DNA from 3 places in the Marinobacter alkalisoli genome. Region 3 is predicted to be linked to each of the others. Evidence: predicted binding sites of a transcription regulator. Region 3 holds the regulator's gene; each other region holds the start of a gene.
What was found. The regulator sigma-54, encoded in region 3, starts transcription at its own class of promoters, with help from an activator protein. The targets are predictions, from matches to a motif close to ANTGGCATNNANNTTGCTNT.
Positions count from the first base shown of each region.

Region 1 (9,567 bases), on a different contig from region 3:
GTTGACAAGGATCGGAGAGAGTTCGGGCGCACCGCGATGAGTGCAAAGGTGAAAGTGCGCCATGAGTTGTTGGGGGAATTTGTGTTCTCCACCCGGGATATCTCCGACGGCGGCATTTTCATCGTGGTTGAGGGTGAGTCATTTGATGCTGCCATCGGCGACAAGGTGGAAGTGCAGGTACAAGGCCTGCCGGTTCCCGCGCCGGTGCTGGAAATGGAAGTGGTTCGCCGGAGCAACGACGGTTTCGGTTTGCAATTTGCGGATCAATAAACGGTTTCCCCTGCCTGGCTGTGGATAATGGCGGTTTCTGAACACCCATTTCCAGCCGTGATTCCGACGCCATGAAAAACCATCGCTTTTGTCTGCTGCTTTCGTGCCTGCTGTGTTTGCCGTTCGTGCTCAGCGGTTGTGCTTCCTACTACAGCCATTATGGCCTGTTTCCCGCCGAAAACTCCGAAGGTGATCCGCGCCAGATCATGCTGAACTGGCAGACGGCCGACTATCCGGACTGGTGGTTCGTGGCGGACAAGTCCACGCCTATCACCGTGACGACCCAGTGCAGCACCCGCAGTTGGCGATTGGCGGATGACTCCCACGCAGAGGCCGGTGAATGCGCCGATGGTATCCGTGCCTGCGGTCGGGCCGGTCTTGATCGGGTGGCGGCAAGTGGCGAGCCGGCGGACGACGAAACCCTGTGCCTGTCGGTGAACGCCGGTGAGGCGGAGGCGAAGGTGGTGGATATTGGTGCTTCCCTGGAGCTGCTGGTGTCCTGCCGGCCGGCTGTCACCCGCCGCGGTGAAGGCGACGATCAGGAAGGCGTTGATTACCTGCGAGCGTCACCGGTGCCGTATATGGTCCACATCCGCACATCGCCACGGGGCGCGCTGAATGGGCGCCCGCCGGTCATGGATGATTCGGTTTGTGACGCAGATTGACACTTTTGTACCAGAAGTGTGAGCCCCGTCACGCTGCTACATTTTGTTTCTCCGTGATAGCAAGCGTTACCTCCTGTTGCTTTTGGGTTACTTTGGACTACAAAAATGTAATGGAATCTGGCGTTGGTGGCGTCAGAATGGTGAGTATCGATTATTTTGATTCAAGGGGTGCGCGTCGTGGGCGTTCGTCAAAGGAAAATCGCCGTACAAGACTTGGAAGTCGGCATGTTTGTGTCCGAGCTGGACCGGCCGTGGCACCAGACACCGTTTCCGATCCAGGGCTTTCCTATCCGCTCCCAGGATGACATCCGGTCGGTAGGATCCCACTGCAAGTGGGTTGTTATCGACATCGCTGAACTGCGCGAAAAGGTGAATCTTGGAAAACCGGCGGGGCCGGTGTTTGGAAAGCGTGCAAGAAATCTTGGTGGCAACCGTGAAGTGATTCAGCTGCCGCCGTTGCAGATCAAGGAGCCGGTCGAGTACGAGACCACCGCTACCCTGAAGAAAGAGCTCAAGGTTTCAGGGAGGGTGCTCGCCGATGTCGAGACCGCACTGAGCCGGGTGTTTGGCTCGGTTCAGCGGGAGGAAACGCTGGACTTGAGGGAGGTGGCAGGCGTCACCCGCAAGATGGTCTCCAGTGTGGTTCGTAATCCGGATGCTCTGCTGTGGCTCAGCCGTACCCGTGAACACGATGACTATATCTACCGGCATGCCATGAACACAGCGGTATGGGCGCTGGTGTGTGGTCGCCATCTTGGCCTGAATGAAGGGCTGCTTAACCATCTGGGCCTGGGTTGCCTGTTGTCCCAGGTGGGCAAGACCGAACTGCCTGTGGAGCTGCTGAAGAAAGAGGGCCGGCTGGATGCCGATGAATTTGCCCGCTACCGGAGTTATGTCGGGCGCGGCGTCGCGATGCTGGATGGGACCGGCGTGTCCCGTGCGGTGGTCAGCGTAGTGCAGGGGCATCGGGAGCGCCACAACGGCTCGGGCTTCCCGGAAGGTGTCCGCGGGGATCGCATCCCGTTACTGGCGAAGATCGGTGGCCTTGCCGAGTTTTTTGAAACCCTGATTGGCCCCCGGGAAACCTCCGAACCGATGACGCCGGCCAAGGCGGTGAACCTGCTGTATGACATGCGCAACATCGAGTTTCAGGAAGATCTGGTTGAGAAATTTATCCAGGCGGTCGGAATCTATCCCACCGGAAGCCTGGTTCAGCTTAATAATGGCCAGCGTGGGATTGTGGTGTCCCATTCCGCGGAACGTCGCCTGTGGCCTCGTGTCATGGTGATGACGGACCGGAACCAGCAACCGTTGCAGTCCGCGAAGATCATCGATCTGGCGAGTTTCAACGAGGACAAGGGCCCCGGCGAGACCCTTTCCATTGCCGAGTGCCTGCCCCATGGCACGGAAGGGCTCAATCCGGAGCACTTTGATGTCACCGGTACGGAATCCCGCTGGAACCTGTCGCGACTGGTCGGTTCCTGATCCGATCTGAAGCCCCCGGGTGAGTCAGTCGATGATCACCCTGAGGCTTTTCCTGATCCAGCGATAGCTGTTTGCGGGGCGGAAATTGATGATGATTTCCGATTCGCCTCCGCTGTCTCCCGCGATAAAGTAATCCACCGTTGCCGATTGCCAGCTGAATGAGTGAACCACCACATCCTGGTCACGGGTGCTCATGGCTTCGATGGCTGCCAGATCCGGTTCCCCGTTGATGCGGCGGATTCCCGCTTCCTTGATGTCGGTCTCACTGGCGGGGTGGTTGGCGGTTTCTCTGCCCAGGTAGTAGCGGTTACCGATGACGGTGGTGATGGCATCCAGTTCGCGGGTCAGGTAGTCCTGTGCGGCCTCGGCGTCAAAGTCCTCCAGGCTGCGGACGGATTCAAGAATGCGGTCACGCCTGCTTTTCAGGTCTTCCTGGTACTCCTGGTCGGGGTCCCGCAGGTCTTCATCCTCGGGGCGGGGCATGGCGTTATCAATGTCGGCCTGGGTGGGCGGGGTCTGACAGTGTTCGTCATCCGCCGGGTAGAAGCAGATGGCGGCCAGTAACTGGTTGGCTGGTGACGGGGTGGTGCCCCGTTCGGTGAACTCGCTTTCGCTGACGGTGAAATCAATGGGCGCGGTCAGGTCGGGCAGTGCCCGGTTCAGTTGCCTGACGACCCGGTCGCGTATTTCAATGCCTTCGCCTTCCCCAATGGTTTCATCCCAGTTCAGTGCCAGCAGGAAACGGGTGAGGTTGAGCAGTGTGGTGTCGGTCAGCAACTGTTGCTCGGTGATCTGGTGAGAGCGCAGGCCTTCATCGTCAATGCCCGGGCTGCTGAGTCTCTCGCGGATGTCAGCGAGGAATTCCAGCGGGGTCGTGAATTCGGCGGCGGGCACTTCTTTGGCCAGGGTGAGGTCGCCAACGGCAAAGGTCAGGCGTTCCCCGGGGTAGTAGCGGAACTGGCCGTTGTCATCGGTTGTCTCGCTGCGGCTGGCGCTGGTGTAGTGCAGGCCGCTGATGCCGTTGTAGGTGAGTGAGCCGGTCCGGGTGTCATCACCGCCGCCTCCGCTGTCGCCGCCGAGGCAGCCGGACAATGAGAGCACTGCCATCAGTGGCAGGGATAATCGAAGAAGCTGAACGGATCTCATGGTCTTGCGTACATTCCCTGGTCCTGGGGCCTGCGGTGCAAACGCGACGGGTTTTGCCGGGCCTTTTGTAAATTGTTGTAACCGGCATTATAGGGACGGGCGCGTGGGGATATCGGGAATCCTGTCGCAGTTTGGTGTTTTACCCGGGCGGTGGGTTTCCATGGCGGCGACTTGAAAATTCCGTTGGCGCCACAACTTAAAAGACTTCTGGTTTTACGCATCACACTCTTGGCCGGGCACGCTGACCCGACACGCCACTATTCTGGGTAGTTTATGACCAACGCACTGGAGATCGAGGGGCTGACCAAAACCTACGGTGATGGTTTTCATGCTCTCAAGGGGATCGACATGAACGTCAGGCAGGGGGATTTCTTCGCCCTGCTGGGCCCGAACGGGGCCGGGAAATCGACCACGCTGGGTATCGTGTGCTCCCTGGTGAACAAGACCGGGGGCAAGGTGAGGGTGTTTGGTTACGACATCGATACCCACCTGTCCGATGCCAAGCTGAACCTTGGGGTGGTGCCCCAGGAGTTCAACTTCAATCAGTTCGAAAAGGTGTTCGACATCGTCACTACCCAGGCGGGCTATTACGGCATCCCGCTGAAGCAGGCCAGGGTGTCGGCGGAGAAGTACCTGCGCCAACTGGGGCTCTGGGACAAGAAGGATACCCCGGCGCGGATGCTGTCCGGGGGCATGAAACGCCGGCTGATGATTGCCCGTGCGCTGGTGCACGAGCCCAAGTTACTGATTCTGGACGAGCCGACAGCGGGCGTTGATATCGAACTGCGCCGGTCCATGTGGACCTTCCTGGAGGAAATGAACCGCCAGGGCACCACGATTATCCTGACCACCCATTACCTGGAAGAGGCCGAGGCGCTGTGCCGCAACATTGCGATCATCGATCATGGGCGGATTCTGAAGCACACCAGCAAGCGTGAGCTGCTGCAGCAGTTGCATGTGGAAACCTTCGTGCTGGATACCGAAACCGCATTTGAGGGCGCGCCAGCGCTGGACGGCTTTCCGTGCCGCCTGAGTGATGAGGGCGCGCTGGAAGTGGAGGTCCAGAAGGGCCAGGGCCTGAACCAGGTCTTTGTGCAACTGGAGCAGCGGGGGATCAAGGTGGTCAGCATGCGGACCAAGGCCAACCGCCTGGAGGAGCTGTTCATCCGGATGGTGGAAGAGAACGCCCGGGAAGTCGAGGGAGGTGACGCATGAAAATCCAGGCAATGGTTACGGCATTCAACACCATCGTGATCCGGGAGATTCGCCGTTTCACCAGGATCTGGCCCCAGACCTTGCTGCCACCCGCAGTCACCATGACGCTGTACTTCATCATTTTCGGTAACCTGATTGGTTCCCGGATCGGTGATATGGGTGGCTTTGATTATATGTCCTTCATTGTGCCGGGGCTGATCATGATGGCGGTGATCACCAGTTCCTACGCCAATGTGGTGTCGTCGTTCTTTTCGATGAAGTTCCAGCGCAGCATCGAGGAACTGCTGGTTTCGCCGGTGCCCAACTGGATCATCCTCGCCGGCTATGTCTGCGGCGGCATGGCCCGGGGGCTGGGGATCGGGCTGATCGTGACGCTGCTGTCGCTGGCGTTCACGCGGCTGGAGATCCATAGCCTGCCGATGGTGGTGATTACGGTGTTCCTGACTTCGGCGCTGTTTGCCCTGGGTGGGTTTATCAATGCCATGCTGGCCACCAAGTTTGATGATATTTCCATCGTGCCCACGTTCGTGCTCACGCCGCTGACCTATCTGGGCGGGGTGTTCTATAGCATCAGTATGCTGCCGGATTTCTGGCAGGCTGTGTCCATGGTGAATCCGATTCTGTACATGGTGAATGCTTTCCGGTTTGGTATTCTGGGCGTATCGGATGTGAATCCCTTTGTGGCACTGGGTATGATTCTGGTGTTTATAGCACTGCTGACGGCTATCTCGCTGCGGATGCTCAAGCGTGGCAAAGGCATTCGCCACTAAGTTTCAGGACCGTTTTAACAGGACACACCATGGCCCTTAACGATGCCCCCCTGGGCAAATTCAGTGAATACCCGGACCGCTACAATCCGGATCTGCTTTTCCCTGTGCCGCGGGAGGAAAACCGTCGCCGCATTGGTCTGTCGGATGGCCGCTGGCCGTGGTTCGGGGAGGATCTCTGGCAGGCCTGGGAGGTGTCCTGGTTGCGTGCCGATGGTGTGCCGGCCGTGGCCTGGGCGGAAATCCGTTTTCCGGCTGCTTCGCCCAACATTATCGAATCCAAGTCTCTGAAGCTGTACCTGAACTCCCTGAACCAGGCGGTGTTTTCGTCGCCTGAGCAGGTCGCGGATGTGATCACCCGGGATCTGTCCAGCGGCAGTGGCGCGGCGGTGCAGGTGACCATACGCAGCGTGGATGAGGGCGCCATGGCGGAAGGCCGCCCGCAAGGCTATGAACTGATTGACGGCGGCACGGTTGACGATGTGACCTACGAATACGCGCCGGAATCCCTGTCGGCGTCTGGCGAGGTGGTATCGGAAAGCCTGTGCTCGCATCTGCTGAAAAGCAACTGCCCGGTGACTGGCCAGCCGGACTGGGGCACGGTGATGATCCGTTACACCGGGCCGAAACTGGATCGCAGGGGATTGCTTCGCTACATCGTCAGCTTTCGCCAGAAGCAGGATTTCCATGAGCACTGCGTGGAAACCCTGTTTACCGACATTATGGCGAGGTGCAAACCGGAAGCGTTGATGGTGTGTGCCCGTTATACCCGCAGGGGCGGGTTGGATATCAATCCCTGGCGCAGCACCGATCCGGACGACGGTCCCGGGGCCCGGCTGATTCGCCAGTAAAACTCAGAAGGGGGAGGGGGTCAGCGAATTTCCTCTTCCTGCCGCAAGCGGTCGGCGGCATCTTCCAGGGCGTTCAGAATGGCCTGACGTTCCCTTTCGGTGATCTTGTCGGAATCCAGGTACATGGCAAACCCGCTGTGTTCGTGTTCCAGGAAGCTGCGGTTCGGGCCCATGTCACGGCGGAAGTCCACCACTTCATAAATGGGTACCGGCTTGCCAAAGCCTTTCACCGTAATCTCACCCTTGTCCCGGCACATGATGCGGTCCTTGATCAGTGAGAAGGTTTCATAGGACACCAGTATTTCACCGGGATCGGCCAGGGATTCCAGCCGGCTGGCCAGGTTCACTTCCTTGCCGATGATGGTGTAATCCATGCGGTTTTCCGCGCCGAAGTTCCCGACCGTGGTATAGCCGGTGCTGATGCCCATGCGGATTTCCAGCGGAGTCTTGATACCCTGGCTACGCCACTTCTGGCGCATGATCTTCATGTGCTTGCGCATCTCGATTGCCATGGACACACAAGCAAAGGCGTCTTCCCTCTGACCCCGGCTGGTGGGGTCTCCGAAGAACACCATAATGGAGTCACCAACGAACTTGTCGATGGTGCCGCCGTATTTCAGCGCCACTTCGGACATGCCGTTGAAGTAGTGGTTGAGCAGTTCGGTCAGCGCTTCCGGTTCCATTTCCTCGGACAGCTCGGTAAAGCCCTTGATGTCAGAGAAGAACACGGCGAGTTTCTTGCGCTGGGTTTCCAGGCGCACGTCCCGCTCACCAGTGAAAATTGACTGCCAGACCTGGGGAGACAGGTACTTGGACAACTTGTGGGAGAGGGCGATGGACTGTTCCCGCTGGTTCTGGATCTGGCTCTTGGCCATCATCAGCGCCCGGGCCTGCTGGTGGGAATAGAAAGCCGTAACGCAGATATACAGGCCGGTTGCGAGCAGCGACAGAATGCTGGTCAGCAGGGGCGCCTGAAGACTCTTCGCCGGCCCGAAAATGGCGAGCCCCACCGACAGGGATGCCGCCATGAACACGGAGCCGAACACCCACTGGCGGAAGCCGCCGACAATCAGGCAGCTGAACATCAGCATCATCATGACCGACACGGATGGTATGGCCGTTGCTCCGATAGCACCCACAAAGCCGCCGCCAATCACGCAATCGACCATCAGCATTTTCTGGCGGATACGAGAGGAATGTCTGAGGAAGGTGCGGCGGGTCAGAAGGTGCGCCAGGTGAGGCCAGATCAGCGCCCCGGCGATCATCCAGAGCATCCAGTCGGGAAATGCGCCCTGGAAAACACCCGCGGCGATAATGGCGGCCGCGGCGGTGAACCCAAGGATGCGCCCGTTGTAATCCGGCATCGGCGGAATGGCGATGGGATCAATCTGCGCGTCCACGGCAGTGGACTTGCTGGCGCTGGCATTGCGCAGATCCACGGGGGCGCTCATCATATCAGAAGCGTATCCGTCCGATGAGGATGTCGCGGAACATCACCCAGTCCCCCATCAGGCTGTACAATGGGTATTTGAAGGTCGCCGGGCGGTTTTTCTCGAAGAAGAAATGTCCGACCCAGGCAAATCCGTAACCGATCACGGGCAGCAACAGCAGCCAGACCAGTTTGGCGGTTACAATGGCGTAAAGGGCAACGATGATAACAAGAAGGCTGCCGACAAAATGGAGCCGGCGACAGGTCAAGTCGCTGTGCTCTTCCAGATAGTACGGATAGAACTCAGAAAAATTGCGAAAAGCGCTTTGCTCACTCATGGTTTCGCTACCGGCTCATTTATAGTTTTTCGAAAGTCGGACTACGACGAAAGGTTAACAGTTATACAGAAAAGCCACAATTCAGTTCGGGCCTTTCCGAATCTGTCCACAGGGGAAAGTCATTGCCGCTTCTCCTGCCATCTCTTCCGGCAAGACCTCCGAATTTGCCGCCTGACCCTCTCCAGCCCGCTGTATTCATAGCCTCCCGAAAACTGGCATCGACGTTGCTTTGTCTACTGCAAAGAGGTGAACCGGCAAACCAATGCAGGGCCGGGCACAAGGTTCTGGAGGCAATATGGCAATTTCCTTTGATAAAGCACTGGGTATTCACCAGCACGCCCTGGAAGCCAGGGTTCAGCGTGGTGAGGTATTGGCGAACAACCTCGCGAATGCCGATACCCCAGGCTACAAAGCCAGGGACGTCGATTTCCGCGCGATGATGGAAAAGGCACAGCAGAGTGTCAGCGGATTCAACATGGAGCGGACTCACGACGCCCACATGGATACGACGCCCGGTGGCCAGGACAACGAGCTGCTCTACCGCGTGCCGCACCAGCCTTCCGTGGATGGCAACACGGTGGACACCCAGCAGGAGCAGAGCCGGTTCATGAGAAATGCCATGGACTACCAGGCGAGCTTCCAGTTTCTGGACGGCAAATTCTCGGGGCTGAAGAAAGCCCTTTCAGGTCAGTAATCGGGCGCAGCCACTAGCTGAGGAGCATCAACATGTCCCTGGGTAACATATTTGATATCGCCGGTTCCGGCATGACTGCGCAGTCACTGCGGTTGAACACCACGGCATCCAATATTGCCAACGCGGAAACCGCCAGTTCCAGCACCGAAGGCACGTATAGGGCACGCAAGCCCGTGTTTGCCGCGATCCAGCAGTCCATGCTGAACCCGGACCAGAAAGATCTGGCGTTCGGGAGCGACGAAGGCCCCGGCGCCGGGGTTCGTGTGGACGGCATTGTCGAGAGTGATGCGGAACTGCAGATGCGTTATGAACCAAACCATCCCGCTGCCAACGAAGACGGTTACGTGTTCTATCCCAACGTCAATGTGGTTGAGGAGATGGCCGACATGATGTCCTCATCCCGCAGCTTCCAGATGAACGTGGACATTATGAACACGGCCAAATCCATGATGCAGCGCATTCTTACACTTGGGCAGCAGTAACCGGGCGAGGACCGACCGATGAGCGCAATTAACCCGACGAATGTCTCTGATGTACTGGGCGATTTTCGTCATCAGCAGGGCGGTGCCGGCAACGGTACGAACGAACTCGGCAAGAACGAGTTCATGGAGCTGATGATTGCCCAGCTGAAGAACCAGAATCCGCTTGAACCCCAGGATAATGGCGAATTTATTTCCCAGCTTGCCCAGTTCAGTTCCCTTGAAGAA
Region 1 is NZ_JBJJLB010000016.1:682,671-692,237, reverse strand. Features, by position in the region: gene ACJO3M_RS07700 (PilZ domain-containing protein) at 1-270, shown strand, start outside; gene ACJO3M_RS07695 (hypothetical protein) at 342-935, shown strand; gene ACJO3M_RS07690 (cyclic di-GMP phosphodiesterase) at 1,104-2,420, shown strand; gene ACJO3M_RS07685 (organic solvent ABC transporter permease) at 2,445-3,566, opposite strand; gene ACJO3M_RS07680 (ABC transporter ATP-binding protein) at 3,840-4,781, shown strand; gene ACJO3M_RS07675 (ABC transporter permease) at 4,778-5,551, shown strand; gene queF (NADPH-dependent 7-cyano-7-deazaguanine reductase QueF) at 5,581-6,399, shown strand; gene ACJO3M_RS07665 (adenylate/guanylate cyclase domain-containing protein) at 6,420-7,853, opposite strand; gene ACJO3M_RS07660 (Mpo1-like protein) at 7,855-8,166, opposite strand; gene flgB (flagellar basal body rod protein FlgB) at 8,462-8,860, shown strand; gene flgC (flagellar basal body rod protein FlgC) at 8,893-9,342, shown strand; gene ACJO3M_RS07645 (flagellar hook assembly protein FlgD) at 9,361-9,567, shown strand, end outside.
Region 1: a site for sigma-54 is predicted at 8,378-8,397, ahead of flgB (flagellar basal body rod protein FlgB). Genes of this name have one in related genera too.

Region 2 (9,567 bases), on a different contig from region 3:
AGGAAGGGCCGCCAGCTGCCAGAGTCGCGGGAGTGGAGGTTCGCGAAGTGCCTGTATCCGATGAATTTCGGGAGTTCAGGATAAAAGACTGAAGTTCTGCAATAAAAAAACCCCAGCATTTCTGCTGGGGTTTTGTATTGGCGGAGAGGGAGGGATTATTCGGGCCTTCGGCCCTCACCCCTTCGGGGCCGTCGTCGCTTTGCTCCGACGTTCCTCAGCCTGCTTTGCAGGCTTCGGTCGAACCCGCGAGGGCTCTTCTTACCCTGCCAATCGGCCAATAAAAAACCCCAGCGATGCTGGGGTTTTGTATTGGCGGAGAGGGAGGGATTCGAACCCTCGAAACGCTATTAACGTTTACACACTTTCCAGGCGTGCGCCTTCAGCCACTCGGCCACCTCTCCAATAAACTGTTCCAAATCAGTAATGTCGTCACTGATTTGAGGGCGCAAACTCTAATGAATTTTCAGGCGTTTGGCAACTCTCTTTGGGAAAATCGTGGAAAAAATTACACTGCCAAGCGACATCGGTTAACGATTGAGCGTTTTCGGGGCTATCGTTACTGTATGGAAATAGCCAGATGGGCGTCAGAATAACCAGCCAATATAAGGAGAACAACAATGCTGATGAAAGCCGACCAATCCATCCTGATCCTGATTGATCTGCAGGAGAAGCTGATGCCGGCCATCGCCGATGGCGGGGCTGTCATTGACCAATGCCTCAAACTGGCAACCATGGCCGGACTGCTGGAGGTTCCGGTAGTGGCAACCGAGCAGCTGCCGGAAAAGCTCGGTCATAACATGCCAGACATCCGTGAGCTGTGCGATCAGGTCATCGGGAAGTACCATTTCGATGCCTGCCCCGATGGATTGATTGATGAATTGCCTGAAGGACGCCAACAAATCGTCATCGGTGGCTGTGAAACCCACGTCTGCATGATGCAGACCGCGCTGAGCCTGGTGGATGCCGGTTACAAGGTCTGGGTGGTGGCGGATGCCACCGGGTCACGCAATGAGCTTGACCGGGACGTGGCCCTGGATCGCCTGCACCAGAGCGGCGCCAGGATTGTCACAGTCGAGATGGTGGCTTTTGAATGGCTACGGCACTGCAAGCACCCGCGTTTTCGCGACATTCAGGGACTGATCAAATAGCACCTGACCCATCGCGCATGCAATATTGTCGAAGAAGCCATTCGCTGGCCCCGGAGAAGTGTGCTTAAATGAACCTGTCGCAATTGCATGCACTGGTATCAGGAGTCGCAGGTTTTGGGCAGTATCAAAACAGCTGCACCGGCAATGCTGAACGATCTTTACGGCGGCGCCATGAATCCGGACGGCTGGCCGGTCTTCCTCGGAAAGCTCGCCAGACTGTTCCATACCGGGACTGCGTCATTACGGGTAACGGACATTCATGACCCCGTGGTTCACCGCTCTTATACCGTGGGTTTCGATGACACGGCTAACGCAACCTATCATGAAGGGGCGTTCTTTCATGACCCGTTCCGCATTCCGCTGTCTGAAGGCCCCCTTGGCAAGATTCAGGTGAGCCACCAGATTATTGCGGATCGGGAGTTCGAGCAAAGCTCCCACTACCAGACGATTTTCCGGCCCAACGGCAATTTCTACGCCATGGGCGCGCAATTCGACCGGGGGCAGCAATGCGCCATGCACATCGGCGTTCATCGCTGCCGGCGGGCCGGCGCTTTCAGCCCGGACGAACAGCAAACCCTTGAGTTTTTCTCACCACACCTGAAAAGAGCGGCGGACCTGACGCGTCTGATTGGCCAGTTTGAATCAGCTCTCCAGCAGGCACACGCCGCGCTCGACCGCTTGCCCTTTGGCGTCTGGATCCTGGATCACCACTTGCGTTGTCAGTGGCTTAATAACGTTGCAGAAGAATGCGCGAGAACCCGGGCCTTTGGGCTGGGACTTCATGGTGGCAAACTCGCATTCAGCAACGAGAGTATGCATAACCAGTTACGCGCCGCTGTCCGCCTGCTCCAGGATGGGACCTGCAACACCCACAGCATTTCAGTTTCCCCCAGGGGGGCGTCACTGGTGCTGGTTAACTACCGCCAAGGACCATCGAGTTTTGGCACCACTGCATACGGTGGAGAGACAGTACTGGCCTTCCTCCTGAACCCGGATCGTCCCGTGACACTGAACACCAACCACCTGATGTCAATCTACCGCCTGACGCCCGCGGAAATCCGACTGGCCGGGGAGCTGGTCAGAGGGCATGACATCAAGGAAGCCAGCGCCTGCCTGGGCATTTCGGTACATACTGCGAGAACACAGCTCAAGTCCGTCATGCAGAAAATGCAGGTGACCCGCCAGGCCGACATGGTTCGCTGCCTGCTTCTGGGAGCGGCTTCCCTGGCGCCGGAACACCACCATGCTTGAAAGAGACAGCGGTCGATGGCTGTCATGGTCTGACCACGGCCCCCGTGACGGCAAACCGGTATTCTTTCTCCACGGCATTCCCGGATCACGCGTGGCGCCCGCCGGGCTGGCAACAGAGGCCAGCGCTTTGGGGCTTCGCCTGATCAGCCCTGACAGACCAGGATACGGTGACTCCACCCCCATCGGGCACTATGGCTTGGCCGACCACACCAGCGACCTACTGGCTCTGGCGGACCATCTGAAACTGGAGCGCTTCTCGGTACTGGGATTTTCCGGAGGTGGGATATTCGCTCTCGCCTGTGCCCTGAGTGCGGCTTCCCGAATAGATAACCTGGTGGTTGTCGGGATGCCGGCCATCCCGCTGATGGAGGATCCCTTTGCCCACGGCGGGGAGCTGTCGGCAGGCACGTGGCGCCTCGGGCGGGATAACCCGGAAACGCTTCCAGCCCAGCTCGAGCCGCTTCTGACGAGCGCCGAATCCCTGTGTAACGCCATGCACCAGGCCATGTCGGCCAACGACACCGCCCTGCTCTCACAGGAGCCTTTGCGGTCCGCCTATCTGGATGAAATCAAAGCGGCAACGGCTCAGGGGCCCCGGATCGCAGCGCTGTCATTTGCACGGGACATAGCCCTGATGGCCGGAGACTGGCCATTCAAGGCCGGACAAATCAACCAGAAGGTCCATGTGGTTCATGGACTACACGACAACCTGGTGTTTCCCGAGCATGCCCGCTGCCTGGCAAGCCACCTTCCCAACTGCGAACTCAGCCTGCTCGACACAGCTGGCCACTATACCGCGCTGACAGCGCCGGAAACCTTGCGGCTACTTACCCAATAATGCATCAAAGCCAGCTGTTATCAGTCCGCTGACGATTCAGAGACCGCTGGTGTCCGGGAATGGAGAAGCCAGGAAGTCATCAATACCGCGTGCAGTATCAGCAATGGAATCGACGCCAGCAGCAAGCCGGTCCAGCCTAGCGCCGTCAGCACAGCCCCGGCGCTGAGTGCCGCGACAGCCTGGGAGCTGAACACCATCATATCGTTCAGCCCCTGAACCCGGAAACGCTCCTCATCCCTGTACCCCTTGGGCAACAGGGTGGTGCCACCAACGAACAGGAAATTCCAGCCCACACCCAACAGAATCAGCGCAAACAGGTAATGATGGAAAGTGATGCCACTGAACGCCAGCAGTATACAGGCCAGGTAGGCTATCAACCCGCCGGCCATCATCAGGGGAATGCCGACCACCCGGGTCAGCCAGCCGCTGATCAGCGACGGCAGGTACATGGCAACAATATGAATCTGGATCACCCGTTTGGCGTCCGGAAGTTCGTGGCCGGCCATCTCGGTCATGCTTAGCGGAGTAGCTGTCATGATAAAGCTCATCACGGCATAACCAATGGCTGCTCCGCTGATGGCGGTCCACACCACGGGGGCACGCAGGATGTCTTTCAGGGGTCGACCGCCCCCGGCCGGAGCTTCCCTGACCAGTTCACTTTTTGCGCGATAGCCCAGCGCCAACACCCCCATCGCCAGTAACTGGACGACGCCCAGCCCCAGCCAGCCTTCGAGGAACGGGTGATCCCCCTGGCCCGCACTGCCGAGGAGAGCAATTTCAGGTCCCAGCCACGCGGCAATCAGGCCACCAAGCAACACCCGCGCCGCGGCGGAGCCTGCCAACTCCGGCTTGACGGATTCCATCGCGGCGAAGCGGTACTGATGAACTACCGCCAGCCCTGTCCCGCCGACAATGGCTGCCAGACACAGCAGCGGAAAACTGGAAAGCCAGGCCGAGGCCCCGCCCGTCAGACCGGACAGCACCCCCATCAATGCACCAAGAAGCATGACCGGCTTTCGACCCAGGCGCTCCATCAACCAGGTTGCAGGCTTGATCGCCAGCACAGTGCCGACTACCACCAGCCCTACCGGCAGAGTGGCCCACTCGGGGGACGGCGCCAGGATCCGGCCATGGATGCTGCCGATGAAGACAATGAAGGGGGCCGTACACATGGCCAGTGCCTGGGCGGCAACCAGTATCCAGACGTTGAGAGGCATGGGCGGGTTATTTCTTCCTGTAAATAATCCCCGGGTGGCACTGCACCATTTCGTACAGGTGGGGCAATCCATTGAGTGATTCCGACGCGCCCAGAATAAGGTAACCACCGGGGTTCAGGGTGGCGTGAATGCGCGTCAGGATGTCCTTTTTGAGTTCCGCAGAAAAATATATCAACACATTGCGGCACATGACAATATCAAACTTGCCCAGCATATACCGCTCCAGCAGGTTCAGTTCCTTGAACTCCACCATGCTCTTGATCTGGGGACGTATCTGCCAGCCGCCGTTCAACGATGGCGCGAAGAACTGCTTCTGGCGCTCCGGGGACAGCCCGCGCCCAATCGCGATCATTTCGTACTCACCTTTGCGGGCGACTTCCAGAACGCTTTTGGATATATCCGTTGCAGTCAGCTTCACATCCCGGAGTTTACCCGGGCGCTGACGCCGGAACTCCTCGATGATCATGGCCACCGAGTATGGTTCCTGCCCCGTGGAACAGGCAGCCGACCAGATCCTCAAAGGCTGCATGGATTTGCGTTCAGCAAACTCAGGCAGCAGCTTTTCCTGAAGAATCCGGAACGGGTGGTTGTCGCGGAACCACAGGGTTTCATTGGTGGTCATCGCGTCAATGACCAACTCCCTGAGATTGCTGCGGCCCGGACGCTTCAGCTGCCCCAGCAGATCCCCGAGGGTAGTAAGCTGGTTTTCTTCGAGAATGCGGCGCAGACGGCTTTTTACGAGGTATTGTTTGTTCTCACCCAGCAGAATGCCACAGGCATCCTGCAGGAACGTCTTAAAAGCTTCGTATTCCTGTGGCGTAATGTCCGCTTTCATTGAATCTCTGCGTCAGGTGAATCTGCAAGGATCGCCGGCCCTAGGCACGATCAATTATTTCCATAACCTTCTCGGCCAGCTCATCTGCACTGAACTTTGCCATAAACTCGTCAGCGCCAACCTTCTGCACCATTGCGGTATTGAACACACCGCTCAGTGAGGTATGGAGCATAATAAACATATCCCGTAACGCCGGATCGTTTTTGCATCGGGTCACCAGAGTGTAACCATCCATCTCTGGCATTTCGACGTCGGAAATCACGAGGGACAAATGATCGCTGGCCCTGGAACCATCTTCAGTGATTTTTTTCAGGTAATCAAAAGCCTGCTTTCCATCGTCCCGTGTAACAACCTCCATGCCGATGGCGGTCAGGCATCGCTCTATCTGCCGTCTCGCGACACTGGAGTCATCAACGACCAGCACAGGCAGGTGTGCCTGAACACGCCCGGCGCTGCGGGCCACCAAATCCTGGTTAACATCGTCCCTGAGCGGAGAAACTTCTGCAAGAATCTTTTCTACATCGATGATTTCAACCAGTTTGTCGTCCATTTTTGTGACCGACGTCAGGTACACATCGTTGCCGGCACCCTTGGGCGGCGGCAGGATATCTTCCCAGTTCATGTTCACGATCTGGTCAACACCGGTAACCATAAACCCCTGGGTCTTGCGGTTGTACTCGGTGATGATGACGAAGCTGTTCGCCAGCTCCTCGCGGGGAACTCCGGGATGGCCGATGGCCATGGCCAGATCAATGACGGGGATGGTTTCACCGCGGATATGGGCGACCCCCCGAACCACGCTACGACTTTTGGGAATCGACGACAGCTTGGGGCACTGCAGGACTTCCTTTACCTTGAAAACGTTGATGCCATACATCTGCCTGCCGCGAAGACGGAACAACAGGAGCTCCAGGCGGTTCTGCCCCACCAGCTGCGTACGCTGATTTACACTGTCGAGTACCCCTGCCATTACTTTTCCCCCAGGTCTGCCCGCGGACATGCCGGCATGCATTTTGCTTTTTCTGCTCTCAAGAGCGGATGAAACCAGCTTTTCGCCGGAATTTTGACTCACTATGTGAAGTTAACGGCCGATTCCCCGAACCCTTAAGCTTTTCGGGATCTTCCACTGACAATTGACAGCATAGGACAAACCGCAGCGTATGCGCATCACCATTTTTGTCGTCACACTGTTAACGTCTGTCCCGGTGCTGGTGCAGGCCGCAAACACCACCGCCGAGCAGATCAGGAGCGCTGCGGCTTCGTTCCTTGACGAGTTTTCGAAACAACAGGCGGACAACGGTTTCGAGGTCATACACAAAACCGGCCGACTGGACAGCCGACTGGCCCTGGCCACCTGTAACGCCCCCCTGAACGTCAGTTTCAGCGGTGATCCCTGGAAAACCACGCAACCGACGTTACAGATCTCGTGTCGCGGCGAACGGCCGTGGCGCATGTTTCTCAACGCGTCCGTGTCCATTACCGGAGAAGGCCTTGTGGCCGCGCGCCCACTGGCCAGGGGAGAGCGGGTCATGGCGAACATGATCGAAACGGACTCAGTCGTGGTTAATGCCACCCGCAAGGGTGTGATTACCAACGTTGACCAGCTGGTGGGCATGGAGATGCGACGCGGCGTCAACGCCGGCACACTGATGACGCCAGACCTGCTCTCAGCTCCGGCAGCGGTGACCAGAGGCGATCATGTTATCATCACCGCCAGAAGTGGAAATTTCTCGGTCAATTCTCGCGGCAAGGCCATGGCCGACGCGGGCGTGGGCGACCAGGTACTGGTAGAGAATCTGTCATCGTCCCGCACCGTGAAAGCATTGGTGACCGCCCCGGGCCAGGTTGAAATTCCTATGTAGGTGCGGCGCGCTTTTTCCGCAGGCGGCAGAGTCTTGCCGCTCCACGCTCTGCGAATGACAGAAGTGTAATCTTCTGGAGCTAAAAATTCGCTAAAGCTTCCGGCCTGACGGCCGATACGCAGGTATAAAATTCGCGAATGCTGTCCCCCGTACAGTCAATAAGGTAAGCAGGTACCGATATGTCAGTTGACTTTAATGGAATTGGTCCCGGCCAGGTCAACACCCAGAGAACCACGGCCGACAAGTCTGGCTCCACCCAGAATGCCCAGCCCCAGGCACCCGAGCAGGCCAAGAGCCAGGGTGCCCGCGGTGAGAACGTAAATCTGAGCAATCAGGCCAAGAACCTGAAACAGCTGGAACAGAAGCTGGGTGATTATCCGGAAATGGATGATGACCGCATTGAGCAGATCCGTGCGGCGCTGGCCGATGGTTCATACAAGGTTGACGCCGAGAAACTGGCCCAGAAAATGCTTGAGATGGATAAAAGCATATTCGGGTGAGTAAATCATGGCCGCAATCGATGAACTGAAAGACCTTCTCTCTCAGGATATCCGTCAACTGGATGCACTGGCGGATATTCTGGAGCAGGAAAAGTCCTGCCTCTCTTCCTCGGACATGCAGGCACTGCAAGCAATAACGACCGAGAAAAACACCCTGCTCGACCAGATCCGCGGCCGTGCCAGGCAAAAAATTCATACCCTCGTTGCCATGGGCTATCGCCCGGAAAGCGGAGCGCCATCCCGTTTTATCCGCAGCGCCGGATTATCCGATCTTGCGTCGCTGTGGTCGCAGGCCAATGAGCGCCTGACGTTCTGCCAGGAGATCAACCAGAACAACGGTCGCGTCATCAGCCACATGCAGAAGCGCCTGTCGCGCCTGACAGACATCTTCCGTGGCGCCAGCAGCCAGCAAAAGCTTTACGGCGCCCATGGCGAACAGACCGGCGCTTCCCAGAGAACCATCCTGGCCAGCGCCTGATCCCGGCCAACGCACTCTCCGGAATGCCTGCAGAGTGCCTGCAGGCCTTACCGGGTATAGATGGTCATCCGCGAAGCCGGATCGAAACGGATATCGTGGATGCTGACATTGCCCAGCGCCGGCGTTCGCCCGCCACTGACCCGGATGTTATCCATGCGGATCTCCTCTATCCGCTCCGGGAAAGCCAGGGTGAGCGATCCATCAGTCCCGAGCTGATGTCGGGGTTCGTCGTCGCGATAGTGAACCCCTTTAATGGTCAGGTCGGAGTCCAGGAAGTTCAGGATTGGAACAAAAATATGGGCCGTCAGCTTGATACCTTCCACCACATCCGGCTCCTGGCTGCCTTCACCGCCCCCCGGCACCATGGCGGTGGCGGCAGCAATACGTTGCGCCAACGCGCTATCCCCCTGCCCGACCACCCTCGCCAGATCGTCATCACTCAACGGTGACAACCCCTTGCTCCGATACATCTCTCCGGAATCCGGCGAAGCTGCCTGCGGAGAGTCTGCGCCACTACTGGCCGCAAAACTGACCAGCGGCTGCAGCGGCAATGCCACCATGGTGATTAACGCTGCAGCGTTGCGGTACCGTGATTGGTGTTTAAGAACCCTGTAGAGCTCCCGCTCGGTGATCCACCCGGCCTGTACCAGCACCTCCCCAAGGCGTTGACCGGTTTCCTCCTGAAGGCGCAATCCCTCTTCCAGCTGTACCGGAGATAAATACCCCCGGTTGATGAGCAATCGCCCCAGCCTTGATCTCTCTTCAAATCCCTGACGGATCTTCACTTGGCCCCTCCCTTGATTGCACTCACCGTACATCCCGGCCCGGCGCTATTTTGTTGTTTAACAATCTTAAGACAGGTTAGACGATCACCACGCATCGTGCATGGAGATTATCCGTTCCCGAAGGAATATCTGCTAACATCCGACTACTCAAAGCTACCGCTGCCCGATGGCCAGCACTTTCCACGGAGTGAACAAGGTGACCCAGAACCAATCGCAATCCAAGGCCGCTTCCCCGCTTTTTGTGACCCGTTTCTTGCTGATCCTGATGGCGTCACTTTCGTTCAGCACTCAGCTCTTGGCGGAAGAACCCCGCTCCGCGGATAACCCGTTGCCCCAGGTCCGCATGGAGACCAGCGAAGGCGTTATCGAGATCATGCTTCGTCCGGATGTGGCTCCGGAAACCGTGGCAAACTTCCTTGAATATGTGGAAAGCGGCTATTACCGGGACACGATCTTTCACCGGGTGATTCCCGGATTCATGATTCAGGGCGGTGGTTTTGATCGCGACCTTGTTCGCAAGGACACCCGCAGCCCGATCCCCAACGAAGGCAGCCCCACCCTGAAAAACCTGAGGGGAACCATTGCCATGGCGCGTACCGGCCAGCCCCACTCAGCGACCTCCCAGTTCTTTATCAATGTTGTAGACAACCCAT
Region 2 is NZ_JBJJLB010000016.1:588,592-598,158, forward strand. Features, by position in the region: gene ACJO3M_RS07230 (acylphosphatase) at 1-92, shown strand, start outside; tRNA gene ACJO3M_RS07235 (tRNA-Ser) at 311-401, opposite strand; gene ACJO3M_RS07240 (hydrolase) at 618-1,148, shown strand; gene ACJO3M_RS07245 (helix-turn-helix transcriptional regulator) at 1,263-2,399, shown strand; gene ACJO3M_RS07250 (alpha/beta fold hydrolase) at 2,392-3,237, shown strand; gene ACJO3M_RS07255 (MFS transporter) at 3,258-4,454, opposite strand; gene ACJO3M_RS07260 (CheR family methyltransferase) at 4,462-5,289, opposite strand; gene ACJO3M_RS07265 (chemotaxis protein CheV) at 5,330-6,259, opposite strand; gene flgA (flagellar basal body P-ring formation chaperone FlgA) at 6,450-7,151, shown strand; gene flgM (flagellar biosynthesis anti-sigma factor FlgM) at 7,331-7,651, shown strand; gene ACJO3M_RS07280 (flagella synthesis protein FlgN) at 7,659-8,129, shown strand; gene ACJO3M_RS07285 (cyclic di-GMP-binding domain-containing protein, MshE-related) at 8,177-8,914, opposite strand; gene ACJO3M_RS07290 (peptidylprolyl isomerase) at 9,156-9,567, shown strand, end outside.
Region 2: a site for sigma-54 is predicted at 6,290-6,309, ahead of flgA (flagellar basal body P-ring formation chaperone FlgA). Genes of this name have one in related genera too.

Region 3 (9,567 bases):
TCGGGTTCGAGGCCCTGAGCGGGTCGGTCAGCCTGCGACTGGATGACGGTGTTATTCTGGAACGCAATAATACCGCCCAGGTGTTCCGCGTGTTCAACCTGCTGAACGCCGATACCCTCTGGCGTCGCCTGAAGCTGGACTTCTCCGATCTGTACGAGGCGGGCGTTGCCTTCGACGCCATTTCCGGCAAAGCCGTGATTACCGATGGGTTGCTTAGCTGGGATCCGGAGTTACAGGTGGTGGGGCCATCCGGCGCCTTCAAGCTGTCCGGTACAACCGACATGGAGGAAGAAACCCTGGACATGCGGTTGGTGGTGGTCTTGCCGTTGACCCAGAATCTGCCGCTGGCTGCACTGCTGATGGGAGCCGGGGCGCCCATTGGCGGGGCCCTGTTCGTACTGGACAAGATTCTTGGAGACCCATTGAGCAAACTGACCAGTGCGTCCTATAGTGTAACCGGAAGCTGGGATGAGCCGGAGGTAGACCTGCGGCGGGTATTCGACACCGGCGAGTGATTCCCGTAACCCGGCACGATAACGGAGCCTGACCATGACCAATATTTCTGCACCCACCGTCGCCGCCATCCAGATGGTGAGTACCCACGATATTGATGCCAACCTGCGCGAAGCCGGCCGGTTACTGACTGAAGCGGCGCGGGCAGGAGCCCGTGTGGCTGTGTTGCCGGAAAACTTTGCGGTGCTGGCCACCTCCCAGATGGTCACTTGTGGCCAGCAGGAGGCATCAGACGCGCCGGTCATCCGCCAATTCCTTGCTGACCAGGCGCGCCGGTTGGGGATCTGGATTGTGGGGGGCTCATTACCCATGGGCACTCGCCCGGACGGATCAGCGATCGACGGTCGGGTCCGCGCCACCGCCCTGGTTTACGATGATCAGGGCAAAGAGGTTGGCCGGTATGACAAGATTCACCTGTTCGACGCCATGGTGGAAGACGCCCACGGCCAATACCGGGAATCCGATACGTTCGAACCCGGCGATGCCGTGGTGACTATTGAAACGCCTTTTGGCCGGTTGGGGATGGCGATCTGCTATGACCTGCGATTCCCCGAACTCTTTCGCGCACTGCGGGACAAAGAGGCGGACTGGATCTGCCTGCCCAGTGCGTTCACCTGGCAGACCGGGGACGCCCACTGGCACGCGCTGATCCGCGCCAGGGCTATCGAGAACCAGGTTTGGGTGGTGGCTGCCGGGCAGGGCGGTCAGAATAGCGAGCGCCGCCGTACCTACGGCCACAGCCTGATTTGCGACCCCTGGGGCAAGGTGGTGTCGGAGATTACAGAAGAAGGCCCCGGAGTGGTGACCGCAGCCCTGGACGCCGACCACCTGGCCAACGTCCGCACCCGCATGCCAGTCTGGGAACATCGGCGATTATAAAAAACTACTCCACGTCGTCAATCGCTTCCCGCAAATACCGGAACAGCTTTCTCGCCTGTCCGGTATTCTTCTGCTTTTCCGCGTCCTTGCGGGCATTACGCGCGAGGTTGCGCAGGTGCTGGATATCGGCGCCGGGGCAATAGTTCACGAATTCGCCCACCGCTGAATCGCCCTCGCTGATCATGCGGTCACGCCAGCGTTCCGCCAGGTGGTGGCGGCGGGTGTGTTCCTCGCTGCCGGCGTCGAATGCATCAATCGCCCGCTTCAGGGCATCCGGATCGTCTTCCTGGCGGATCACCTTGCCGATGAACTGCAGGTGCCGGCGCTTGGCCTCATTCTGGCGAATGCGGCGGGATTCCTCGATCGCAGCCCTCAGGGTGTCGCTGATGGTCAGGGTTTCGAGCTGGTCATTGCTCAGCTCCAGCATGCGTTTGCCGAGATCCTGAAGGGCGTGCATTTCCCGCTTCAGCTGGGATTTGCTGGGGCCAGAGTATTCCGGCGCGTCGTTGTCTTGGTGATCGTTCATAATGTTGCCTGTTCGTCGGATTACGCTTCGCTCATCCGACAGGGATTTATGCATAGAATATGGTAGCCAGCCCAAGAAAGGCCATGAAACCCACCACATCCGTAACCGTAGTCAGAATCACGCTGCCGGCCAGCGCCGGGTCAATATTACGGGATTTGAGAAACAGCGGCAGGACCGTACCCACCAGGGCGGCGGCTACCAGATTGATAATCAACGCCGCGGCAATGATACCCCCAATCAACACATCCTTGAACCAGAGCGTTGCGGCCGTGGCAACCACCACGGCCCAGAGCACGCCGTTGAGCATGCCCACCACAAACTCCCGGTTCAGCAGCCAGCGGACGTTAACGCCGCTGATCTGGCCCACGGCCATGCCGCGGATCACCAGGGTCAGGGTCTGGCTGCCGGCAATGCCGCCCATGCTGGCGACAATGGGCATCAACACCGCCAGTGCAACCACCTTGGCGATGGTGTCCTCAAAAATGCCGATAACGCCGGACGCAATGAACGCGGTAATCAGGTTGATGCCCAGCCAGATGGCCCGGCGCCGGGTCGTTTTAAGGATTGGCGCGAACGTATCCTCGTCCTCATCCAGACCGGCCATGCTCATCAGCGAATGGTCTGCGTCCTCGCGGATAACGTCTACCACGTCATCGATGGTGATACGGCCCAGCAGGCGACCATCCTCATTCACTACCGGCGCGGAAATCAGGTCGTAGCGCTCAAACAGGGTGGCAACCTTGGTGTCCGACAACAGCACCGGAATGGGTTCAATGTCAGTGTCCATCACTTCCCGCACCGTCGCCGCCGGATTGGAGACCAGCATCTTGGTGATCGGGAGCATACCAATGAACTCATCCCGCCGGCTCACCACGATCAGGCTGTCGGTCATTGGCGGCAGGTTGCGGTGCCTGCGCAGGTAGCGTAATACCACATCGATGCTGATGTCCGGGCGCACCGTGATGGTGTCCGTGTTCATCAGGCCGCCGGCGGTGTCCTCCGGGTAGGACAGAACTTCCTCTACCCGCTGCCGGTCCTGCTCGTCCATGGTATCCAGGACTTCCTGGATGACGGTATCCGGCAGCTGTTGCAGCAAGTCGGCCAGGTCATCCGACTCGAAATCTTCCAGGATGTCCGCCAGTTCCTGGGCATTAAGCTGGCTGAGGAAGTAGCCCCGGATGTCATCGCTGAGGTACTGGAGAACCTCCCCTTCAAGCTGCTTATCGACCAGGTTCCACAGCAGAGCCCGCTGGCGGGGCGGTGACGATTCCAGCAGGTGAGCAATATCACTGGGGCTCAGGCCGCCATTCAGGATGCGTGCAACCTGTTTCAGCGCACCACTGTCCAACGCTTCGCTGAGGGAGCGAAGGCGCTGGCGGGCCTGGCTTTTTTCCAGAATATCGGTCATGAATCACCCACAGTCAGAAAACCCCCGTATTATAGCGGAGTTAGGCGGTACAGGTGAGAAAGAGTTGTAGGTGAATGTCGAAGAAAACCGCCCGGCGAGCGAGACGGGGCCTTACTCGCCTTCGCCAAAATAGTCATTGATTAGCTCGGCCAGGGCTTCAATGGCCTGTTGTTCGTCCTCGCCGTCTGCAATCAGCTCTACTTCCGTTCCCTTGCTGGCCGCCAACATCATGACCTGCATGATATTCTTGGCATCAACCTCACGGCCCTTGCCGCAGATTCTCACGGTACTTTGGTAAGCGGACGCCGTTGCAACCAGCTTGGCGGTTGCCCGTGCGTGCAACCCCAGCTTGTTGATAATGGTGATGTTTCGGCGAATCATAAGCAGGTTACGCTGGGTCCCGGGGTTGCAGGTGCGGCAGTTCCGTGTGGCGCACCTGAACGTTGCTGTACTTCTGGCGGAAATGCTGGCCAAGTTGTTCGCAGACGTAGACGGAGCGATGCTGGCCGCCGGTGCAGCCGATGGAGATGGTCATATAGCTTCGGTTGCTGTCAGCGAAGGTAGGAAGCCAGCTTTCCAGGAACGTGGTCAGGTCCTCGACCATCTTGCGGGTCAGTGGTTCCTTTTCCAGGAAATCGATGACCGGTTGCTCAGTGCCGACAAACTGTCGCAGGCTTGTGTCCCAGTAAGGGTTGGGCAGGCAGCGCACGTCGAAGACGTAGTCAGAGTCCAGTGGCACGCCGTGCTTGAACCCGAACGACTGGAACAGCAGCGCCAGTTCCTGCTCCTTGCGACCGACGATCCGTTGTTTGACCATGTCACGTAACTCATACATGGACATGCCGGTGGTGTTGACGTAAAGGTCGGCCAGTTTGGACAGCGGTTCCAGCAGTTTTTTCTCGTTGCTGATGGCCTCACGGAGCGAGGTCTTGTCGTCGCTCAGCGGGTGCTTGCGCCGGGTGGCATGGAAACGCTGAAGCAGGGATTGTTCGTCCGCGTCCAGGTAAATGATCTCGACGGTCACGCCGGTATTCTGGAGTTGGCGGTAAATGGCTTCGAAATTGGTCAGTTCACCCGCCAGGTTGCGGGCATCAATGCTGACCGCCATCTTCTTCAGGCGACCGGGAGTGTCGCTGTGGCTGGCGGCTTCCTTGGTCAGGGGGAAGAGCAGGCCAATGGGCAGGTTATCAATACAGTAAAAACCAAGGTCTTCCAGTACATGCAGCGCCGTACTTTTCCCTGAGCCCGACCTGCCACTGACAATAATCAGTTTCATCGCCTGTTTGCCTCCGGTCAGTAAAATATCAGCCGTTACTGTCCAGCATGCGGCTGTAAAGAGACTGGGCATCGGTACACTGCCGCAGTTGATCGCAAAATCCGCGATCGTTGAACTTCTCCGCCAGCTGGCTGAGCAGTTCCAGGTGTTCGCTGGTGGCTTCCTTGGGAACAATCAGGGCAAACACCAGGTCCACCGGCTGATTGTCAATGGCGTCAAAGCCCACGCCTTCTTCCAGCGTAAACAGCACGCCTACCACTCGGTCCAGGCCGTCCAGGCGGCAATGAGGGATAGCGATCCCCTGGCCGATGCCGGTACTTCCCAACCGCTCCCGTGAGATCAGGTTGTTGAAGATCTGGGTCTCACTGAGGGAGGCGTCCTGCTGATTTACCTCCTCGGCAATGAATTCCAGAACGCGTTTCTTGCTGGACGCAGCTACCCGGCAAAGGGTCAGCTCCGGTGCAAGTATGTTTTCGATAGTCAGGGATGTGTCGCTCATGGATCGACTGCAATTCCGTAAAAAAAAGGCTGCGGCATGTTAACCCATGCCGCAGCTCGATTGTTTTGAATGCCTGGAAAACAGCGCCTTAACGGGCGCCGTTACCATGCATACGATCGACGTTCTTTTCCTTGTGCTTGAGAATCTGACGGTCCAGCTTGTCAATCAGCGAATCAATCGCTGCGTACATGTCATCGTTTTCCGCCTTTGCGTGAATCTCACCGCCAATCACATGGAGTGTCGCCTCCGCCATCTGCCGTACCTTCTCCACCTCAAGCGTTACCTGGCAGTTGCTGATGTGGTCAAAATGGCGCTCGAGCTTTTCAAACTTGCCTGATACGTAATCTTTCAGTGCGGGGGTCAATTCTACATGGTGGCCTGAAATATTGAGTTGCATAGGCGTCTCCTGTCGTCATCTTGCCGGCCCCTGTTAAGGGCTGACGGTGTGCCAGCGCTGTTCACGCCGGCGGATCCTGTCGGGTCAAACCAGCCGTTTTCGTTCGTTGGATGGCGGAATGTGCATAGCCTCCCGATATTTGGCTACGGTCCGCCTGGCTACCTTGATGCCCTGTTCTCCTAGCATGGCTGCAATTTTGCTATCGCTCAATGGCTTTTTCGGAGTTTCTGACGCAATCAGTTTCTTGATCATGGCACGGATCGCGGTTGAGGAACACTCTCCGCCTTCATCGGTGCTGACATGGCTGGAGAAAAAGTACTTTAGTTCGAAGATGCCACGGGGGGTGTGCATGTATTTCTGTGTGGTCACCCGGGAAATGGTGGACTCATGCATTTCCACGGCCTGGGCTATGTCCGAGAGGATCAGCGGCTTCATGGCTTCCTCGCCATGATCCAGGAATCCCTGCTGGTGCTCGACAATGCGGGTTGCCACCTTGAGCAGGGTTTCGTTCCGGCTCTGCAGGCTCTTGATGAACCATTTGGCTTCCTGCAACTGATCTCTCAGGTAGGTGTTGTCGGCACTGCTGTCCGCGCGCTTGATCAGGGAAGCGTAGCTGGCATTGACCCGGATCCGCGGCGCAATGTCCGGGTTGAGTTCAACACGCCAGCGCCCGTTATGCTTGCGAACCATCACGTCGGGAATGACATAGTCCGGCTCCGCCCGGTCCACCGAATCGCCCGGGCGCGGGTTGAGGCTGGTGATCAGCGCCAGCACTTCCCGCAGCTGGTCTTCCTTCAGGCGGCTGCGGCGCAGCAGTTGCGCGTAATCCCGGTTGCCCAGAAGGTTGATGTAATGGGTGATAACCAGTCGCGCCTGGGCCAGCCAGGGGGTGTCCGGGGGCAGTTGGTTCAGCTGGATCAGCAGGCACCCCTGCAGGTCACAGGCAAAGACGCCGGGAGGATCAAAGTGTTGCAGGCGGTGCAGCACAGCTTCCACTTCATCCAGTTCCAGCGGGTCGTCTTCCGTGTCGTCAAGCAGTCCGGAATGGATTTCCTCAATGGAGGTGGTCAGGTATCCGCGTTCGTCTACCGCGTCCATCAGGGCGTGGGCGATGGCCTGGTCCCGTTCGCTGAGGGGGGTCAGGTTCAGCTGCCACTCGAGATGGTCCTGAAGGGTTTCCGTCGGGGAGTTGCGGGTTTCGAAGTCGCTGTCGTTTTCGTCGTCGTTGCGGGCCGCCGGTGCTGGCGCGGACTGGTAGATGTCATCCCAGGCGGTGTCTACCGGCAGGTCATCGGGGATGTTGTCGGGAATGTCGTTCTCCGACGACCAGTCGGGGCCGTTCTCGGATTCATCCCAATCGGTGGCGGATTCCGCCGCTGAAGCGGTTTCCTCGGCCTTGGCCGACTCCTCGTTGTCCTGCCCGGATTCGTTGGCGTCGGGCGCGTCGTCATCTTCCGACGTTTCCAGCATGGGGTTCGAGTCCAGCGCCTGCTGGATTTCCTGCTGCAGGTCCAGTGTGGAGAGTTGCAGAAGCTTGATCGCCTGCTGCAACTGGGGCGTCATGGTCAGGCTCTGACCCAGTTTTAACTGTAATGACGCTTTCATAACCATGGTTCAGGATCCGTGACTCAATAGCACCGTCTTAACGGGTGATTGCAAAAAAATTCGTTGTATGCTGGCTACTTGCCAGACCAAGCAAGTTCTTTGCCGAGTGTACTTGCTTGTCACCAACATGACAATTGGGTCATGAAGACGGCGGTGCCGGAATATGCGTTACGTCAAAGTCGGAATTCATTGCCAAGGTAAACCTCTTTCACCTGCTGGTTGGCCAGGATTTCCTCGGAATTGCCGGAGGCAATGATGTGGCCGCCCGACACAATGTAGGCGTTCTCACAGATATCCAGGGTTTCACGCACGTTGTGATCGGTAATCAGAACGCCGATGCCCTTGTCCCGCAGGTGGCGGATTATCTGCTTGATATCGCTGACTGAAATCGGATCAACACCGGCAAACGGTTCGTCCAGCAGGATAAACGCCGGCTCCATGGCCAGTGCCCGGGCAATTTCCACCCGCCGCCGCTCACCGCCGGACAGCGCCATACCAACGCTGTCACGGATGTGGGTAATGTGAAACTCCTCCAGCAACTCTTCCACCTTGCTCTCGCGATCGGTCCGCTTGAGTTCCTTGCGGGTTTCCAGGATGGCCATGATGTTGTCCCGCACCGTCAGCTTGCGGAACACCGACGCTTCCTGGGGCAGGTAACCAATGCCTCTGCGCGCCCGGCCATGCATGGGCAGCGGAGTGATGTCCTGGCTGTCGATGGTGATGCGGCCATTATCCGCCGGCACCAGACCCACGATCATGTAGAAGCAGGTGGTCTTGCCGGCCCCGTTGGGACCCAGAAGGCCAACGATTTCGCCGCTGCGGATCTCCAGGGAGACGTCAAGGACCACTTTCTTTTGCTTGTAGCTTTTCGCCAGATTACTGGCCCTGAGAACTGCCATCCGAATCCTGTCTGTTTTGGCTGTTGCGTGGCTGGATAACCATTTCAACACGGCCACTGCCGTTGGTTTCTTCGGCAGCACCTTCGGCGGTAACTACCCGATCGACGCTATCATAATGAATGATGTCGCCACGGAACAGGTTGCCGTTCTGTTCGATTTCCGCTTCGCGTTCGAACGTCAGCCGGCTCTCCGGAGCGGAATAGGTGATATTGAGGGCGCGGGCATCGGTTTCACCCTGACCATCCCGGGCGGGTTGCCGGTAATGGGCGGGCCGGCCGGTTGCCTCGATACGCCGGAGGCCGTTCTCGTCCCGGTACAGGATCACCTTGTCGGCGGTAAGCTCGGTGGCGCCCTGGGTCAGGATGACATCACCGGTGTAGGTGGCAACGCCCTTGCTGTCGTCCAGCCGCGCGTTGTCCGCGTTGACTGTGATCGGGATGTCGGAATCCAGATTGAAAGCAGCAGCGGATCCGGCAACCAGCAAGGCGGCCAGTGCGGCAGTCAATTTACGGATTGGCTTGTTGGCCAGGCTCATAGCGTCCTTCCACCTGTGAGTTGAGTTCGAGTATGCGGTCATCAATCCACGCCTTCATGCCGATGGCCCGGGTTACGCTGAAGGAGTCGGTCAGTTTCACCGGTGCGTCGGTATAGACTGTACGACTACTGTTGTCCAGCGTCAGTCTGGAAGTCGTCAGTATGCCCTGCCGGTTATCGCTGGTATGGCGAATCACTTTGACATTGTCCTCCAGGAGTAGCAGGCCCTCCGCCTGCAGGAAGGTTCCGCTATCCGAGCTCAGGCGCCAGGGCTCATCTTCGCCCTCGCTGTACAATCGTGCCCTGGGGGACGCCATCAGCGCCTTGTTGTCGGATTCAAACTGTTCAATGCGTGGGCTTTCAAACCACACGGTCAGTCTTCCGGTGTCATCAAACGAGCGGTATCGACCGTTGACCACAAAACCATCGGGTTCGGACTGTCCCCTCAGGGCTGCTGCCTCCACCGGTTCCTGAGGCTCGTCACTCTGCCACATCATCATCACCAGAGCCACAACGGTACAGCCCAGCGCCAGGGTTCTCAGCACGGGGCGGTCAGCCAGCAGCAGGGTCGAAAGCAGGTTGCCTCTCATAGTGACGGGATCCTTCAGTCGGCCTGGGTGTAGCTTGCCAGGGTGGAGTCAAGCTTGCCGCGCGCGGTCAGCAGCAGATCGCACACCTCGCGCACCGCGCCACTGCCGCCGGCAACCGATGTGCATACGTCCGCGTGTTCGCGGACCAGCCAATAGCCATTAGGTACTGTGATCCCGAGGCCGGCGAAACGGATGGCCGGCAGATCCGGCAGGTCGTCTCCCATATAGGCGATGCTTTCCGCAGCTACCCCCAGCGTGTCCACCAGCTCTTGCAGCGCCACTTTCTTGTCTTCGCGGCCCTGCATCAGGTGCGGAATGCCAAGATCCTTCATACGCTTCTCGGTCAGCGGCGACGTGCGCCCGGTAATTACGGCAACGGTCATGCCCGCGGCCATGACCTGTTTGAGGCCAAGTCCGTCCAGAATATTGAAGCCCTTCATT
Region 3 is NZ_JBJJLB010000004.1:99,960-109,526, reverse strand. Features, by position in the region: gene ACJO3M_RS01470 (YhdP family phospholipid transporter) at 1-515, shown strand, start outside; gene ACJO3M_RS01465 (carbon-nitrogen hydrolase family protein) at 550-1,392, shown strand; gene yjgA (ribosome biogenesis factor YjgA) at 1,397-1,918, opposite strand; gene mgtE (magnesium transporter) at 1,965-3,326, opposite strand; gene ACJO3M_RS01450 (HPr family phosphocarrier protein) at 3,438-3,707, opposite strand; gene rapZ (RNase adapter RapZ) at 3,715-4,602, opposite strand; gene ptsN (PTS IIA-like nitrogen regulatory protein PtsN) at 4,631-5,101, opposite strand; gene hpf (ribosome hibernation promoting factor) at 5,190-5,498, opposite strand; gene ACJO3M_RS01430 (RNA polymerase factor sigma-54) at 5,583-7,103, opposite strand; gene lptB (LPS export ABC transporter ATP-binding protein) at 7,277-8,002, opposite strand; gene lptA (lipopolysaccharide transport periplasmic protein LptA) at 7,980-8,537, opposite strand; gene lptC (LPS export ABC transporter periplasmic protein LptC) at 8,509-9,126, opposite strand; gene ACJO3M_RS01410 (KdsC family phosphatase) at 9,141-9,567, opposite strand, start outside.